2 regions of the Exiguobacterium sp. UBA7533 genome follow, and region 1 is predicted to be linked to the other one. Evidence: riboswitches for the same ligand, from Rfam matches in the RefSeq annotation. Region 1 holds a riboswitch; the other holds the start of a gene.
What was found. Region 1 has a riboswitch for S-adenosylmethionine ahead of B2U10_RS03850 (methionine ABC transporter ATP-binding protein). Riboswitches for the same ligand answer to the same signal wherever they lie in the genome.
Positions count from the first base shown of each region.

Region 2: linked by a shared signal. The riboswitch ahead of B2U10_RS14085 (Na+/H+ antiporter NhaC family protein) and the one ahead of B2U10_RS03850 (methionine ABC transporter ATP-binding protein) in region 1 are both predicted to bind S-adenosylmethionine.

Region 1 covers NZ_DLMP01000001.1:770,711-774,125, reverse strand. Annotated here, with positions in the region: gene B2U10_RS03855 (methionine ABC transporter permease) at 5-670, opposite strand; gene B2U10_RS03850 (methionine ABC transporter ATP-binding protein) at 660-1,673, opposite strand; SAM riboswitch class I at 1,758-1,862, opposite strand; gene B2U10_RS03845 (aminotransferase class I/II-fold pyridoxal phosphate-dependent enzyme) at 1,925-3,112, opposite strand; gene B2U10_RS03840 (alpha-glucosidase) at 3,261-3,415, shown strand, end outside.
Region 2 covers NZ_DLMP01000014.1:221,435-224,849, forward strand. Annotated here, with positions in the region: gene B2U10_RS14075 (aldo/keto reductase) at 1-412, opposite strand, end outside; gene B2U10_RS14080 (hypothetical protein) at 572-775, shown strand; gene B2U10_RS14085 (Na+/H+ antiporter NhaC family protein) at 815-2,125, opposite strand; SAM riboswitch class I at 2,207-2,311, opposite strand; gene B2U10_RS14090 (metal ABC transporter solute-binding protein, Zn/Mn family) at 2,381-3,394, opposite strand.

The DNA of each region.
Region 1 (3,415 bases):
ATAATTAGCGCTTGTCTGTTTTTCGCGCCAGTTGATTGCCAAGTGCTTGAATGCTCTGGACGATGACGATGAGGACGACGATCGTCACGATCATGATGAGATTATCATAGCGATAATAGCCGAAGCGGATCGCGAGGTCACCGACACCTCCGCCGCCGACGATCCCAGCCATCGCCGAGAAGCCGATCAAACTGATCGTCGTTAGCGTGATGCCTTGAATGATGCCGGGGAGTGCTTCTGGTAAAAGGATACTGACGATGATCCGTAATGGTTTCGCACCGCACGCTTCCGCTGCTTCGATCAAACCAGGTGGAATCTCACGCAGTGATGTTTCGACGAGTCGTGCGAGAAACGGAATCGCTGCGACACTGAGGCTGACGGATGCTGCTGTCGGACCAATCGTATTATCAAGCAAGAATTTCGTTAATGGAATGAGAGCAACAAGCAAGATGATGAACGGCAAGGACCGGACGATGTTGACGACGAAGTCAAGGACACGTCGGATGGCAATGTTTTGAAAGAATAAACCGCGGTCGGTGACGAACAGGAGAATCCCGAGTGGAATCCCGACGACCAATGCGAAGGCAAGCGAAATGCCAACCATCCACGCCGTCTCACCAAGTGCCTTCAACAACTCGGGTAACATCGTTTGTATACGATCAAGCCACATCCTGAATCACCTCGAGTGTATGAAGTTCCGCCGCAAGCCAGTCGAGGGCAGGTGCGATTTGATCGGAGGATCCCGTCAAGCTGACGATTAAGACACCAAAAGCGACGTCTTGGATGTAATCGACTTTTCCGTGCAGGATGCTGACCGAGATATCGTATCGACGGATGGCTTCCGATAACGTACTTTCACCGGTCTTCTCGCCCGTGAACTGCAGGCGGATGATCTTTCCCGGTGTCGCTTGCAAGATGCGTTCCGGTAGCTCGATCTGGAGTGCCGTGTCGACGTAATGTTGTGTCACCGGATGTTTGGCTTGACTGAACAAATCGTATGTAGAGGCGACTTCGACGACTTCCCCTTGCGACATGACCGCGACACGATGGCAAATCTGTTTGACGACATCGATCTCATGCGTGATGAGGACGATCGTCAATCCGAGTCGTTCATTCAAATCTTTCAACAAATCTAAAATCTGCAGCGTCGTGACCGGATCAAGGGCAGAGGTCGCTTCGTCACATAACAAGACGGTTGGATCATTCGCGAGTGCCCGGGCAATCCCAACGCGCTGTTTCTGTCCGCCGCTCAACTGACTCGGGAAGTTCGTTTCGAATCCTTCGAGTCCGACGAGTGAGACGAGTTCACGGATCCGTTCCGGAAAATCTGCTCGTTTGACGCCAGCAGCCTTCAGTGCGAAAGCAATGTTATCTGCGACATTACGAGACTGGATCAATTGGAAATGCTGAAAGATCATTCCTGTCCGCAAACGAAGTTGACGCAAATCTGCTTTTGACATCCCACCGAGCGAGACACCGTCGACCTTGACCGTTCCTTGTGTCGGATGCTCGAGACCGTTGATCAGACGAAGTAACGTACTCTTACCGGCACCGGATTCACCGATGATCCCAAAGATTTCTCCTTTTTGAATCGTCAAATCGACATCCCGTAATGCGAAAATCGGGGTCCGGTCTCGGACGAACCGTTTCGTAATCTGTTTGAATTCAATCATTTGCTCATCTCCTTGTACAAAAAAAGTCGCTTTTTCCTAGTAGCAGAGCAACCAGAAAAAAGCGACGAAAGTGTAAGATTTCGTAACTTATCTCTCAGAATGAATCCATTCTGTAGGATGTGGCACCGTTCCTGATAGGTGGTTGCCGGACGTCGTTGGGCCTAATCCCTCGGTCGCTCTCGATAAGTAGTTATGCTGTTGGGATTTACTTTAACGGAAATGATTCCCATCTGTCAAATGTTTTTTCAGAATTATTCCGCAACAGGTGTCCGGAACAGGTTGAGCGTTCCGATTCGGTCGACGGCCTCCTCTAGCCGTTCGACGTCAGCAATTAAGCTGATCCGCACGTATCCTTCGCCGTATTCACCAAAGAATGATCCAGGGGTCACGGCGACGTGTGCTTCGTCAAGCAGATGATCCGTGAAGCTTTGGGACGTGTATCCTTCCGGCACGGGGAGCCAGACGAAGAAGGAACCGCCCGGTCGTGGTCCACTCCAGCCGATTGCATCGAGTTTCGTAAACAATGCATCGCGTCGTGTTTCATATAAGCTACTTAACTCACGGACACATGTTTGGTCACTCGTCAGGGCAACGGTCGCTGCATGTTGGATCGGTGTGAAGGCACTGACGTAGAGATGTTCCTGATACGTCTCGATGCTTGAGATGACGGACGGATTTCCGATTGCGAAAGCGATTCGGAAGCCAGACATGTTGAAGCGTTTCGAGAGTGAGAACAACTCGATTCCGACATCTTTCGCCCCTTCCGTCTGCAAGAAGCTTCGTGTGGGACCATCAAAGCTGATGCCACCGTAGGCTAAATCATGGACGACACAAATATCATGGGCATCCGCGAAGGCAACTGTCTGTTCGAAGGCTTCTGCTGTCGCTGTCGCACCTGTCGGATTACTCGGGTAATTGAGGAACAACATCCGGGCGCGCTCGACATCTGTCGTATCAAGTAAATCGTAATCCGGCAGGAAGTTATTTTTCTCAAGCAATGGAAGCGTAATCGGGTAAGCACCAGCAAGTGCTGCTCCAGACAGGTAATCCGGGTACCCCGGATCCGGGACGATGACACCTTCTCCAGGATTGACGATCGTTTGTGGTAAGGCGACGATTCCGGCTTTACTACCGAGAAGAATTGCGACCTCGGTTGCCGGATCGATCGTGACGCCGAATTCGTTGGCATAAAAGCTCGCGACGGCTTGCTTTAGAAAATCATGTCCACGAAATGGTGGATATTGAAGGTTTGTTGGCTCATCGATCGCCTGTTTCAAGGCGTCGAGAATATGTACGGGCGTCGTTTGATCGGGTGTTCCTTGACCAAGGGTGATGACATCATGTCCGGCAGCTTTCACAGCACCGATCCGGTTCGCAAGTTCAGCGAAAACGGGAGCAGGAAGCCGATCGATGGCGATGGATGGAGCGAAATGTTTCATGGATGTGTGCCTCCTTCGTAGTATTGTCGTCAAGGATAACGAATATTCAGTCAAAAGAAAAGAACTTTTTTGAAATTCAAAAAAATCGTCCAATAAACAGGTACAGATATGTGGAGCGGGAATAGAGAGTAGGGAGAGGAGTGAGGAGATGAAGCGAGCTAGCTGGAAAGAAGCAGTCGTCTATCAAGTCTATTGGCGCAGTTTTAAGGATTCGAATGGGGACGGCATCGGTGATTTGCGAGGTGTCATCGACAAGCTAGATTACATCGCATCGCTTGGTGTCGATATCGTCTGGTTAAATCC
Region 2 (3,415 bases), on a different contig from region 1:
TGAAGTTCGAGACACCGATCGCTTTGATCTTGCCTGCTTCATAAAGTTCAACCATTGCTTTCCACGCTTCGATATAGCCTTCGACTGGCCAGTGGATCAGGTAGAGGTCAAGGTAGTCTGTTTCGAGACGTTCGAGCGATTCTGCGAATGCTTCCTTCGTCCGACCGGCACGAATATCATCGTTCCAGACTTTCGACGTTAAGAAGAGATCCTCACGTTTCACGCCGCTTTCTTTGATTCCTTTTGCGACACCGCGCTCGTTTTTATAGACAGCAGCTGTATCGATATGACGATAGCCGACACGTAGTGCTTCAGCAACAGCAGCGGGTGCTTCTGTTTCTTCGTCTACTTGCCAGACACCGAATCCGATTTGGGGAATCGTAATACCGTTTGAAAGTTTTGCGTATTGCATGTGTTACTCCTCCTCATAAAACGTAGTTTAGATTTGCTCGTTTAGTTTAGCACGAACGAACGAAACCGTCCGTTTCCATGCTCATGGAGGAATAGAATAGGTTAAAATAAAAGAGAATTCATCACATCTGACCGTATGTCAGAAAGAGGGGGAGAAAGGATGGCTCAAAAGAATAAAAAGCTATCAAAGGGAGCTTGGCTTAGTATTAGTGCCTTGTTAGTCACGCAAGCAGTTAGCCTATTTTTCAGTGCACGAAAATCAGGACGTAACCCGTGGGTATGGGGAGGCGCGGGACTCCTTCAGTTTCCACTTCCAGCAATCGCGTATTTGATTTTAGAACGACAAGCGAAGCAGAAAAAATAATGAAACAGGTCCGATCACCATGATCGGACCTGTCGTTGGTTAAGAAGAGATTTTTTCCTGTTGAGCAACTGATTTTTTCGGACGTGGGAAACCAAAGATGATGGCAATCGATCCACAGACGAAGAGCAGGAACGGATAGAACAGATACGGAATCAGTTCTGGTGAAGCTGTCTTCGTCAACTCTGCTGCGATCAGCAGTTGTGCCCCATACGGAATGATGCCTTGAATACCACAAGAGAAGATATCAAGAATACTCGCTGATTTCTTGCGGTCGATTTCATACGTATCAGCGATTTCAGCCGCGAGTGGTCCAGCGACGAGAATCGAGATCGTATTGTTCGCCGTTGCGAGGTTCGTCGCACTGACGAGTGCTGCCATACTGAATTCAGCACCGCGACGCTGTGAAATCTTGCGCGTCAACGTCTCTTTCAAGTAGGCGATTCCGCCATTGAACGTGATCAAACTGACGAGACCACCCATGAGGAGTGTCAAGATTGAAATTTCTGCCATGCCCATCATTCCTTCAGACATCGAAAGGACGAACCCACTTAAGCCAAAGCTACCGTCGATCATACCGATGATGCCAGTGAGTAATGTGCCACCGACGAGAACAAGAATGACATTGACACCAAATAGTGCAAGGACGATGACGGCGAGATACGGAATTAATTTGTAGAACTCGAATGCTTTAGCTGCTGCCGCATCGCCAGAACCAGAAACGAACGCGAGTAAGATGACCGTTAAGACGGCAGCCGGGAGAACGATCATGAAGTTCGTCCGGAATTTATCGCGCATGTTCGTTTTTTGTGTCCGAACGGCAGCGATTGTCGTATCCGAGATGAACGACAAGTTATCACCGAACATCGAACCACCAACGACTGACGCTGCTGCGATCGCAACGTTGATACCTGTTGCTTCATGAATACCGAAGGCAATCGGTGCGAGAGCGGCAATCGTTCCTGTCGAGGTACCCATTGCCATCGAGATGAATGCTGCGATAACAAATATCCCACTCATCAGGAGTGAAGGAGGTAAGAACGTCAAAGCAGCATTGACAGTTGCTTCGATTGCGCCGATCGCTTCCGCTGTTCCAGAGAACGCACCGGCTAATAAGAAAATGAAGACCATGATCATGATATCAGGATTTCCGGCACCGGTTGCGATTCGTTCAACCGTTTGATTAATCGATCCTTTCGTCGTGATTGCAGCAAAGATCAACGCGATCAAAGCGGCGATCAGAATCGGAAATTTGTAAAAATCGTCATAGAAGATACCGGCTCCGATGAAGAGGACCAGGAATACGACGAGCGGAAGCAGTGCCCATTTGTTAGGCGTAATCGTTTCTTTCATTGTTGATACCTCATTTCTCAAAGATACAAAAAAAGACCCCTTCGCAAGAAAGAAGGAGGTCTTTATGAAATAAAGACGCTCTTCTTATCTCTCAAGCTTTCGCTTGCTGGATTTGGCACAGTACGAATCAAATCGTCCGCTGCCGAAACATCATTGGGCCAGTCCCTCCGTTTCTCGCGATAAAAAGAAGTCATTCAATTGTTGTAAAACACGTTTCTTACCGTACCGCATTGAGTAACGCGTGTCAACTGTACTTTACTGAAGTGCCTGTTTTAACGTCTGGACGTTTTCTTCCATCAACTTAAAATACGAGCTGTTTTGCTGCGATTTCATCACCGACTCGAGGTTATGGATCGTCACGGATTTAGCTCCGATTTCTTTTTGGATGACACGCGCAACCTTTGGTGAAACCGTTTCTTCGAACGCGACGTATTTCAAATCATGCATCCGCGCTTCTTTCACTAAAGCAGCCAGTTGTTTTTGTGACGGTTCATCGGAAGGGGAAATTCCGGCGATTGGAAGCTGCGTGAACCCGTATCGTTCGGCGAGGTAACCGTAAGCTGCATGTGTGACGAGAAGTTCTTTTTTCGATCCGTCAGCAACGGCTTGCTTGAACTCTTTATCGAGTGCGTCAGCTTGCTGATCGAACGCTTTCAAGTTTTTTTCGAATGTTGCTTTGTCTTTTGGTACTTCTTTTGATAAGGCGACTGTGATAGAACGTGCCATTGCTTTGGCGTTGACAGGATCAAGCCAGACGTGTGGATCGTATTTTCCATGATCGTGTTCTTCCTCTTCGTGCGCATGTTCATCAGTTGCGTGATCATCGTGCCCTGCTTCTTCGTGCGCATGCTCTTCTTCTGTATGTCCCTCTTCTTCATGTGCGTGAAGCGTAGCATCCGATTCCAGCAAAGTGACATCCTTACTCGTCTCGACGAACCGGACGTCCGTGCCTTTTAGACTCTCTTGGATTTTTTTTGAATAGGGTTCAAGTGTCGTACCCGTCAAAAGGAAAAGGTCACCTTTGGCAATCTCAGTGAGTTGCTTTGACGTCGGTTCATAGGAGTGCGGATCTGCTCCAGGTGGGACGATCATCTTGACGTTGACTTGATTACCACCGATTTCACGGGCAATGGCAGCTGTTGCGAACGTCGATGTATAGATTTCCGTCTTTTTATCATCTGAAGTCGATGAATCGGTGTTTGATCCACAAGCTGCGAGGATACTTGCGCTCGCGAATGCGACCGTTAAAGCAGGAATGATATTTTTCATTATATGTTACCTCCGTTATTA